Anaerosoma tenue: one gene and its partner. The protein of the gene in region 1 binds, or shares a complex with, the protein of each later gene. Links are inferred from orthologs where the notes say so. Each region holds a gene or a part of one and is shown in the gene's direction. Other genes may lie near its edges.

Region 1 (6,733 bases):
TCGCCGGTGCGGACAGGTACCGGACAGGTGTTGAGATCTCGAAGCTGATGTACCAGATGTATCACACGTACTACGACTACGGGTTCTACACGTCCGGCGTGGTCATCACGAGCGGTTCGAGTCCTGCGGATGCGCTTGCCGGCGGCTTGCTCGCGTCGTCGGTCGACGGACCATTGCTGCTCTCGGGTCCGACCGGCCTGAGCGCCGAGACGCGGGCGGAGATCTCAAGGATCCTGCGACCCGCGGTCTACTACGACAACAGCCCGCTGACCATCTACATCCTTGGTGGCACGGTTGCGGTGCCGTCCGCCGTGGAGACGCAGCTCCGGGCCATCCCCGAGGTGGCGGCGAGCCTGAAGGAAGAGAATCTCGAGATCGTACGGCTGAGCGGCGCCAACCGTTACGAGACTGCGGCCATGGTCGCAGAGGCTGTCGATTCCGTCGCGGGGATCACCGACACCGCCTACATCGTCGGGGGCACCGCATGGGCGGATGGTGTGGCAGTAGGCGCACCCTCCGTGTACATGGGCTCCCCGGTGCTGTTGACGGCACAGGGGTCGCTGTCACCCGAGGCGGCACAGGCGATCGATGATCTCGGCATAACCACGGCTTACGTCATCGGCGGGGAGGCCGTGGTCTCATCCGATGTCGAGGATGATCTCGTGGACATGCTCGGCGCAGCGAACGTCGACCGCCTGTCGGGCGGTTCACGTTACGCGACGGCGTGGGCGGTCGCGGAGCACGGCGTCGACATCGGCCTGAACGCCGACCGTATGATCCTGGTGAGCGGCCTCAACTGGCCGGACGCCCTGGTCGCAGCCCCCATGGTGTATCAGTACGGCGCGGGCAACGGTGTGTATGGCCCCATCATGCTCACGAGCCCCACGTCGCTCTCCGGGGAAGTCAAGGCGTTCGTGGAGGACCACGGGCAGCCTGATTCGCTCTGCTACGTGGTGGGCGGCACGAGCGCGGTGAGCGATACCGTGCTGAACCAGTTCAACGCCTTGCGGGCTTCCGTGCCGAACTGATCCTTCCCGACAGCAAGACACAGCATCGCCGAGAGGGCCGGGATTCACCGGCCCTCTTCGTGTGCGCCGGAATCTGAGTGCGACACCATCAGATTTTGTGTGACGGGTATTGCATTCGCACGTCCTCTCGGCCTAGAATCACGTTGCTTGGCACTCGGAGGGCGCGAGTGCCAAACGACCGCAAGGGGACGCAGGGTGATCTCCGCACGTGGTGCGGTATCCAGTGTGTTCGTTCCGATCGAAGAAACAGGAGGGTAGAGCATGAACCTGAAGCCGCTGTTCGACAACGTCGTCGTCAAGCCGGCCAAGGCCGAGGAGCAGACCAAGAGCGGTCTCGTGATCCCGGACTCAGCCAAAGAGAAGCCTCAGAAGGGCGAGATCGTCGCGGTGGGCGACGGCCGCTGGGACGACGAGGGTGAGAAGCGTGTGCCGATGGACGTGAAGGTCGGCGACGTCGTCATCTACAAGGAGTGGGGCAAGACCTCGATCAAGATCGAGGGCGAGGAGTTCTTCATCATGTCCCAGAACGACATCCTGGCCGTAGCGAACGGCTAGCATCCGTCCTGTTCCACCGACCCTGACAGAAGGAGGGGATCAGCCACATGGCTAAAGATATCCGATTCGACGAAGAGGCCCGGCGCGGCCTCGAGTCCGGCGTCAACAAGCTGGCGAACGCGGTCAAGGTGACGCTTGGCCCGCGCGGCCGCTATGTCGTGCTCGAGAAGAAGTTCGGCGCCCCCACGATCACCAATGATGGTGTGACCATCGCCAAGGAGATCGAACTCGACGATCCGATCGAGAACATGGGCGCGCAGCTCGTGAAGGAAGTCGCCACCAAGACCAACGACGTCGCCGGTGACGGCACCACCACCGCGACGCTGCTCGCCCAGGTCATCGTCCGCGAGGGCCTGCGCAACGTGGCGGCAGGCGCGAACCCGCTTGCCGTGAAGCGCGGCATCGAGAAGGCGGTGGACACGGTCGTTGAGACCATCAAGGGCCACGCCAAGGAGATCGAGGACCGCGACGAGATCGCGCACGTCGGCTCCATCTCGGCGGCCGACGAGAAGATCGGCGACAAGATCGCCGAGGCGATGGAGGTCGTGGGCAAGGACGGCGTCATCACCGTCGAGGAGTCGCAGACCTTCGGCATCGACATCGACACCGTCGAGGGCATGCAGTTCGACAAGGGCTACGTCTCGCCGTACATGATCACCGACTCCGATCGCATGGAGGCCGTGATCGACGACCCGCTCATCCTCATCGCCAACAGCAAGATCGGCAACATCCAGGACCTCCTGCCCGTGCTCGAGAAGGTCATGCAGGCAGGCAAGCAGCTCCTCATCATCTCCGAGGACGTGGAGGGCGAGGCGCTCGCCACGCTCATCGTCAACAAGCTGCGCGGCACGTTCACCTCGGTGGCCGTCAAGGCGCCGGGCTTCGGTGACCGCCGCAAGCGGATGCTCGAGGACATCGCCATCGTCACCGGCGGTCAGGTCGTCAGCGAGGAGCTTGGCCACAAGCTCGAGAACGTGACGCTCGACATGCTCGGCCGCGCCGAGAAGGTCAAGGTCACCAAGGACGACACCACGATCATCGGCGGCAAGGGTTCCGAGGATCAGATCAAGGCCCGCATCAACCAGATCAAGGCCGAGATCGAGAACTCCGACTCCGACTTCGACCGCGAGAAGCTCCAGGAGCGCTTGGCCAAGCTCTCCGGCGGCGTGGCCATCATCAAGGTGGGCGCGGCGACCGAGGTGGAGCTCAAGGAGAAGAAGCACCGAATCGAGGATGCGCTCCAGGCGACCCGCGCGGCCGTTGAAGAGGGCATCGTGGCGGGCGGTGGCGTGGCGCTGACCGACGCGACCCCGGCGCTCGAGGCCCTCGAGCTTGCGGGCGACGAGCAGATCGGCGTCAACATCATCAAGAAGGCGCTGGACGAGCCGCTGAAGCAGATCGCGGCCAACGCTGGTTATGAGGGCTCCGTCGTGGTCGAGAAGGTCAAGGCGCTCGACGCCGGCCAGGGCCTGAACGCCGCTACCGGCGAGTACGGCGACCTGCTCAAGATGGGCGTCATCGACCCGGTCAAGGTCACGCGCAGCGCGCTGCAGAACGCGGCGTCGATCGCGGCCCTTATCCTGATCACCGAGACCACCGTGAGCGACATCCCGGCCAAGGACGACGCTGCGGCAGCGGCGGCCATGGCGGGCATGGGTGGCGGAATGGGCATGATGTAGCCCGTAAGCCGTTCGTGTCGCGTGGAAGCGGGGCCCCGGGCCATACGGTCCGGGGCCCCGCTCGGTTACAATGGCGGCACGCTCACGAAGGGAGTCCGCGATGACCCAGAACGTACACTTCCTCGCGGAGTGGAACCGCCTCAAGAACGAGCACACCCACGACCGCGACAGCGCGAACAACTACGGCTGCTTCAACGTGGAGGCATGCCGCAACTGCAACTACATCTACAACGCCCGAGGCTGCATCGGCTGCCACAATTGCGACAGCGTGATCGAGTGCGTGCAGTGCGTCGACTGTCGTGACTGCGCCTACTGCGTGGGCCTGAACGGCGCGCGCTTCCACATCCTCAACAAGGAGTACACGGAAGAGGAGTACTACGCGAAGCTCAAGGCGTTCGGCATCGACTGGACCGTGGAGGCGTTCGATCCTCTCGATCCGTACGGGTCGCTCGGCTAGGCGCTGAGGCTGGAGACCCCGGCGATCGCGAACCGGAGTCCGAGATACACCAGGAACACCGCGCACGCGCCAAGCAACACCCGGTACGCATGGTCGGGCAGGATGCGCCGTCCACGCGCGGTAGCGGCGATCACGAGGCCGTACCACGCTATGTCCGCCATCTGATGGCCGATGAAGAACGCGGCCACGCCGACGGCTCCGATCGCAAGACCGTCCGATGCGAGCTTCACGCCCACTGTCGCCCACCAAAGCGTCCAGTACGGATTCGAAAGGCTCACGGTGACGCCCTGGATGACCGGCCCGAGCTTCGGCTCCGGGGTCACGGCGCCGGGGACGGGTACCGTGGCGCCGGAGAGCGTGTCACGTGCGAGCCCGAAGGCCAGCCATAGCAGGATCGCGCCTCCGACGATGCCGAGAACGCTGTTCACCACGGGTGCGGCGAGCAGGCGCTGGAGTCCGAAGGCGAAGCCCACGAGCAGCGCGCCCTCGAGCAGGGCGTGCCCCACGAGCATCAGGGCCGCCGACGCGGGGCCACGGGTGAGCGTGCGGGATATCGTGACCGTGAGGAACGGTCCCGGCGCCATCGCGCCCGAGAGCCCCACGAGGAACGCGGCTCCTCCCAGCGTGAACGCGTCGGCGATCCCGGCGTTCATCGGTATCCCGCTCCTGCGGAAGCGTGTGGAGCATCGATGCGTGGAGTGGGTGCCATGATGCTATAGTAGCGCAGCGCCGGGCAGGTCCGGCTGCGTAAGGAAGCACGGTGCGAAAGGGGTAGGCGTGTCGCTCTCCATCGGGATAGTGGGGTTGCCCAACGTCGGCAAGTCCACGCTCTTCACGGCCTTGACGCGGCGGCAGGTCGACGCGGCCAACTACCCGTTCGCCACGATCGAGCCCAACGTGGGCCTGGTACCCGTGCCGGATTCCCGGCTGGACCGTCTCGCCGAGCTGGTAAAGCCACAGCGGGTCGTGCCGGCGACGGTCGAGTTCGTCGACATCGCCGGGCTCGTGAAAGGTGCGAGCGAAGGCGAGGGCCTTGGCAACCAGTTCCTGGCCAACATCCGAGAGTGCGACGCCATCGCGGAGGTCGTGCGCTACTTCTCCGACCCCGGCGTGATCCACGTGGACGGCCGTGTCGATCCGGCATCTGACGTGGAGACGATCAAGACCGAGCTTATCCTCGCGGACCTTGCCACCATGGAGCGTGCGGTGCCGCGGCTCGAGAAGGAAGCGAAGCGCGATGCAGCGCTCGGCCCCAAGCTAGCCGTGGCTCGACGCCTTGAGGAGTGGATGGGGCAGGGCCATCGTGCCCGTACCATGGAGATGTCCGACGAAGAGCGGACTCTCATCCGGGATCTGCACCTGCTCACGATGAAGCCGATGCTGTACGTGGCGAACGTCGATGAGAGCGAGATCGGCGCGCCGCTCACGGAGATCGACGGGATCGCGCCCGTGCCGATCTGCGCGAAGATCGAGTCGGAGATGGCGGAGCTTGAGCCCGAAGAGCTCGCAGAGTACCTGGAGATGGAGGGCCTGGCGGAGCCGGGGCTGAACGCGCTCGTGCGTGAAGCGTACCGGCTGCTCGGCCTCCAGTCGTTCTTCACCGCGGGGGAGCAGGAGGCACGCGCCTGGACGGTGAGGGTGGGCGCCAAGGCGCCGGAAGCCGCCGGAGTCATACACACCGACTTCGAGAAGGGTTTCATCAAGGCCGAGGTCATCGCCTACGTCGACTACGACGCGCTTGGAAGCGAGACCGCTGCCAAGGCAGCCGGAAAGCTGCGGATCGAGGGCAAGGACTACGTGCTGGCCGACGGTGACGTGGTGCACTTCCGCTTCAACGTGTGAGACAGGGCGTCAGCGGAGCGCTTTGTCCAGCATCCAGTCGTGGAGGTAGGGGAGCACCGTCGATCCTCCCACCATCGTGAACGACTTGATGCGCGTCTCGTGGTTCTCGATGTACAGGCGCGTGTGGTTGCTGAGCGTGCGCGGCTGGACCAGCAGTATCGGCGAGACCGATTTCGCTCCTCGCACCCCTGCGGTCAGACAGTCCGGGTATGCCTCGCCGTTGGCCACGTAGTGGACGGTCGGGTCGGTGAAGAGCGTCTGCACGATGGCGGTGTTGGTGGCGTAGCGGTCCGGGCCCGCCAACCTGGTGGCGGTGGGGAGCGTGCTCTCCAGCGCCGGCGTGATCACGCTCGTGCCGCCGATGACCAGCGTCGACCGCCATGTGTCCGCGTGTGCGGCGGCAAACGCCGCTGTAGGGGCGCTCATGTCGTCGGGTCGTACGAGCAGGACGGGTATCTCGTTCGCGCCTGCGTACGAGGAGATGCTCACGGCGTCTGCGGGACCCGAGCCCGTGACCACGCAGACCTGCCCGCTCTCAGGCACGCCCACCCTGTCCGCGATGAGAGCGGCGGTCTCGTATCGGTTGGCGCCCTGGATCCGCTCGGTGGCCGACTCCTCGATGCTGGCCGCTCGCGCCGCCGCCGCCGCGATCTCCTGCGACACCGCATCGGTCCCGCCGAGCACGATCAGACGCTCCGGCATGAGCCGGGCAAGCTCCGCGGCTGTCTCGTCTGGCAGCGAATCGCGGCCGGTGAGCAGGAGCGGGGCGTCGAGGGCGTGGGACAGCGGGGCGCTGGCCAGCGCGTCAGGCCAGTTCTCACCGGTCGCAAGCAGCACGGTGCCGGCGCCGTCGGGCCAGCCGTCGAGCGAGAGTCCCGCAGCGGTGCCGTAGCGCCGATCCCCCGCGACGCGCGGCCAGATCGACCGGTACGGATCGCTGGCGAAGTACCCGTCCACGCCGTCGGCGATGGCGCGTGCGATCGTCGCCTGTCCACTCGCCGACGTGATGTATGCGCGGTCCGAGGCGTTGGAGAGGAAGCCGCACTCGGCAAGGATCGCCGGCATGTGCGACCACCGGATCACGTAGAAGCCGGTGGTCTTGGCGCCGCGGTCCCTGAGCGGGATGGCGTCGATGACCTCACGGTGCACGAACGTTGCGAGGGTCGCTCCCA
Region 2 (4,691 bases), on another replicon or contig:
AACACGACCTTCGGTTTCACCTCAAGGGTGACGGCCAGGTCTCTGAGTGTCTGCTCGATCGCGTCGTGTTTCCAATCGGCGATAGTCCCGAGCGCCTCGAGTGCCGCCTGCAGCGACCGGCGGGCGTCGTCGGTGGCGAGCGCCTTGTCCGCCGCGGCGGGTTCGATGGCGACTGTCTCGCCGAAGAGGAACGCGAGCATCGCGGGGATATCGGTCATCCTTCTCGCGCGCTCGGCCACCAGCGGAACGAGCGCTTGGTACCAGTCCGGTCGTGCGGCGAAGTCTTCTTCAGTGGCAAGACCGGCTTTCGCGAGCCAGGTGATCATGCGCTTGGCGAGAGCGTCGGCGGACATCTCGCGGATATACGCGCCATTCATCCACTCCAGTTTGTCGAAGTCGAAGATGGCGGGGTTTTTCGAGATGCGTTCGAGCGAGAACTGCGAGGCAAGGGTCTCACGCGAGATGATCGTGGTCTCCCCGTCGAGGGACCAGCCGAGCAGCGCGAGGTAGTTGAGCAGCGCCTCAGGGAGGTAGCCCTCGTCGCGGAAAGCCTCCACCGATGTTGCGCCGTGCCGCTTCGAGAGCTTCTTCCCGTCGGCCCCCCAGATCATGGAAAGGTGAGCGAAACGCGGTACCGGTGCGCCCAACGCTTCGAAGACCAGTATCTGGCGGGGCGTGTTGGAGAGATGGTCGTCGCCGCGGATCACGTGGGTGATCCGCATGTCCACATCGTCCACGACGGTGGCGAAGTTGTACGTAGGCGTCCCGTCGGTCCTGGCAAGGACGAAGTCGTCCATGGCGCTCGACGGGAACGCCGTCTCGCCGCGTACAGCGTCATCCACGACGATATCGGAGCGGTCGAGCGGCACAGCGAGTCGCCAGACATGCGGTTCACCTGCATCCATGCGGGCGCGAACCTCGCCGGGATCGAGGCGGCGGCATGTGCGGTCGTACCCGGATGGTCCGTCGCTCTGACGCGCAGCGGCGCGCTTTGCCTCAAGCTCGTCAGCCGTGCAGAAACAGGGGTAAGCCGAACCCGACGCCTTCATGTGGTCGAGTGCGCGGGCATAGTGCGCGCCCCGCTGCGTCTGGAAGTACGGTCCGAGGTCACCGCCCACCTCGGGTCCCTCGTCCCACTCGATCCCGAGCCAACGCAACGACCGCATGATCTGCGCGGTGTTCTCATCAGTGGAGCGTTCCGGATCGGTGTCGTCTATGCGGAGCACGAACGTGCCACCGGTCGCACGGGCGAAGGCCCAGTTGTAGACGGCGGTACGGGCGCCGCCGATGTGGAGCGCGCCGGTGGGACTCGGGGCGAAACGGACACGGGGGGATACGGACACGATACTCCTTCCGGATGTGCTATCAGTGAGCGCCGGGGACGTCGGCATCCGCCGGCTGCCGCTTGTGCAGCAGGAACCACGTGATACCTACGGCGAGGATGAGGACGGCCAGCGCGATGGCCTTTTCGAGCATGTCCGGGCCGCTCTCGAAGATCACGAGCTTCCGCACGACAGCGACGAGGCCAGCCTCGAGCACCGTACCGATGACGTTCTTGTGCTGCATGTAGGCCATCGCGATGCGGATCAACTCGATCACGATGAACACCACGAGCACCGTGTCGATGGTCCGCGTGATTCCTTGGGGTGTCATGAAGCCGTCCGCGCGGGTGACCTCGAGCATCTTGATGACGATGTCCACCACGCCGAGTGCGGCGAGTATCACGAGCAGGGCCGTCACAGCGGCCTCGATATACACGACGATCCGGTCGATCATCTCCACGGAGAACAGCTTCATGGCGCTCCATCATCCGGCGGGTCCACGAGCACACTATACCCGCTGCAGCCTCGCTTGGCAGGACCGCTGCCCCGTGCTATCGTGGCTGCGTTCTCATCACGAGGCAGCGCGTAAGCGCTGCAGAGGGCCGAGGGACCGCACCCTACGACGCCCCGGCAACCGACGCGAAAGTGCGCACGGTGCCACATTGCGGCAGACGGCGACGTCTGGAAGATGAGGGAAGAACGCGGCGCACCACGCCAACGCTCATGTCCCTTGTCTGTCCAGGCAGGGGATTTTTCTTTGCCTGGACGGTAACGGCAGGCCCGCAGGCGCGGGCACCATGAAGGAGGTCCGATGTCAGAGCGCGAGTATCTGTTCACCTCGGAGTCGGTCACCGAAGGCCACCCCGACAAGATGTGCGACGCCATCTCGGACGCCGTTCTCGACGCGATCATCGCACGAGAGGCCGAGCTTGCCGAGGAGGGCTACGAGACCGACAAGGGTTCGGTTGCGAGTCCTGACTACGTGCGTGTCGCCTGCGAGACGCTTACGACCACCGGCCTTATCGTGGTCGCGGGGGAGATCCGTACCCATGCGTACGTGGATATCCCCTCCATCGTTCGGGAGACCGTGAAGAAGATCGGGTACGTCCGCGCCAAGTTCGGCTTCGATTATGAGACGTGTGGCGTGCTCACGGCGATCCACGAGCAGAGTTCGGACATCGCGATGGGGGTCGACAAGGCGCTTGAGATGAAGCGTGGAGAGCAGGATCCGCTCGACCTCATCGGCGCAGGTGATCAAGGCATGATGTTCGGCTACGCCTGTAACGAGACGTCGCAGCTGATGCCGATGCCGATCTACCTGGCGCACCGTCTTGCCGAGCGTCTGACCGCCGTTCGCAAGGCGGAGGTGCTCGACTACCTGCGCCCCGACGGAAAGACCCAGGTCACAGTACGCTACGTCGACGGCAAGCCGGTCGCCATCGACAAGATCCTCATCTCGACGCAGCACGCCGACGGAGTCGACATCGACGCGCTCATGCGTCCGGACTTCATCGAGCACATCATCGATCCCGTGCTCGGTCTGGAGGGCATCGACTACAAGGACGCCGAGGTTCTCGTGAACCCGACGGGCCGATTCGTGATCGGTGGTCCCATGGGCGACTCGGGCGTGACCGGTCGGAAGATCATCGTGGACACGTACGGTGGCATGGGCCGCCACGGCGGCGGCGCGTTCTCCGGTAAGGACTGCACCAAGGTCGACCGCTCGGCGGCCTACGCCGCTCGTTGGGTCGCGAAGAACATCGTGGCGGCCGGCCTTGCCGAGCGCTGCGAGATCCAGCTGGCCTACGCCATCGGTGTCGCCCACCCCATGTCGGTCATGGTGGAGACCTTCGGCACCGAGACCGTGCCGGTCGCGCGCATCGAGAAGGCCGTGAGCGAGGTCTTCGACCTGCGTCCGGGCGCCATCATCCGCGACCTCGACCTGCGCCGCCCAATCTACTCCAAGACGGCAGCCTACGGGCACTTCGGCCGCGAGGAGGCCGAGTTCACCTGGGAGCGCACCGATCGGGTGGATGCACTGCTGGCGGCAGTCGAGTAGACGGCACCGCACCTGTGAGGGCCACCGGCGACGATGTCGGTGGCCTTCGCTATGCTGCAACCATGGAAACCGAAGCGCACATAGCCAGTGTGGTCGTCGACGTGCCAGCCCGGGCTCTCTCGGAGCCGTTCGACTACGCCGTTCCACCGGGGCTCCTCGGCAAGGTACGGGTGGGTGTGCCAGTCGCCGTGCCTCTCGGTCATCGCCGGGTGGTCGGCTATGTGGTCGGAACGCCCGCGCATTCCGACTACGATGGGGATCTCCGCCCGATCGACGGGGTGCTGGGCACGGCGGTCTTCGACGAGCATGCGCTGCAAGTGGCCGGATGGATCGCCTCCGAGTATGTCGCCCCGCTCTCCGAGGCGTTGAAGCTGTTCCTGCCCCCGGGTGGGGCTCCGCGGGTCGTCCGCGGCGATGACGGTACTTGGCGATATGAAGGCCGACAGACCGCTCCCGCATCGGTGCAGCTCGTTTCGCGCAAGCCGCAGGCTGATGACTTCCAGCCGCGCCCGAACGCGGTGGTTCAGCGCGCGGTCCTCGAGGCTCTCTCCGCAGGACCGGTGACCCTGAGCGAGCTCACTGCCGGGATCGGTGGCGCACCAGCCGCTGTCCGGGCGCTGGCACGTTCAGGGGTACTGGAGATCACCGAGTCACGGCGGTACCGCCGGCCCACCGGCTCGTCCTCAGAAGCGCCCCGCCACGCGCACACTGCACAGCAGGCGGCAGCGGTCGAGCACATCGCCGGCGCGGTCGAACACGGGGGAGTGGTGGTGCTGGACGGTGTCACCGGGTCGGGTAAGACCGAGGTGTACCTCTCGGCGATCGAGGCTGTCGTCGCGCGTGGTCGTGGAGCGATCGTGCTCGTCCCGGAGATCTCACTCACTCCGCAGACGGTCGGCAGGTTCCGATCGCGCTTGGGGGACGACGTGGCGGTCATCCACAGCCGCCTCTCGGTGGGCGAGCGGTTCGACCAGTGGCAGCTTGCGCTCGAAGGACGTGTGAAGGTCGTCGTCGGCGCTCGTTCCGCGCTGTTCGCGCCTGTCAGGGACCTGGCGCTGGTCGTGATAGACGAGGAGCACGAACCTTCCTACAAGCAGGCGCAGTCGCCCCGGTACCACGCGCGCGACGTCGCCGAACGGTTGGTGCGTGCACGGGGCGCGGCTCTCGTGCTCGGGTCAGCAACCCCGTCGATGGAGACACGACACCGGGCCAACGATGGCCGGTATTCCGTCGTACGGCTCACCGAGCGTGTCGGTGGAGGTGCGCCGGCCCCGGTAGAGGTGGTCGACATGGGCGCCGAGTTCAGCTCG

What was found. Proteins that work in one complex are often made in the same cells at the same time.
Region 2: the proteins of groL (region 1) and metK are in contact, whole or in part, in a cryo-EM structure (PDB 8P4O), measured with the Escherichia coli proteins. The link is inferred for Anaerosoma tenue from one-to-one orthologs.

Annotation. Positions count from the first base shown.
Region 1 is NZ_JALNTY010000003.1:219,398-226,130, reverse strand. The notes cover bases 1,082-3,946. They hold groL (chaperonin GroEL), read left to right. Parts: upstream 1,082-1,630; coding sequence 1,631-3,262; downstream 3,263-3,946. Other genes in these bases: MSB02_RS08695 (LysE family transporter), read right to left, coding at 3,716-3,946; MSB02_RS08700 (hypothetical protein), read left to right, coding at 3,363-3,719; MSB02_RS08710 (co-chaperone GroES), read left to right, coding at 1,290-1,583. In the rest of the region: MSB02_RS08715 (cell wall-binding repeat-containing protein), read left to right, coding at 1-1,028; more of MSB02_RS08695, read right to left, coding at 3,947-4,372; redox-regulated ATPase YchF, read left to right, coding at 4,497-5,561; MSB02_RS08685 (N-acetylmuramoyl-L-alanine amidase), read right to left, coding at 5,571-6,733.
Region 2 is NZ_JALNTY010000001.1:279,902-284,592, forward strand. Bases 1,324-4,257 are described here. They hold metK (methionine adenosyltransferase), read left to right. Parts: upstream 1,324-2,133; coding sequence 2,134-3,381; downstream 3,382-4,257. Other genes in these bases: gltX (glutamate--tRNA ligase), read right to left, coding at 1,324-1,343; MSB02_RS01370 (phosphate-starvation-inducible PsiE family protein), read right to left, coding at 1,366-1,797; priA (replication restart helicase PriA), read left to right, coding at 3,444-4,257. Outside these bases: more of gltX, read right to left, coding at 1-1,323; more of priA, read left to right, coding at 4,258-4,691. UniProt on the Escherichia coli protein: Catalyzes the formation of S-adenosylmethionine (AdoMet) from methionine and ATP.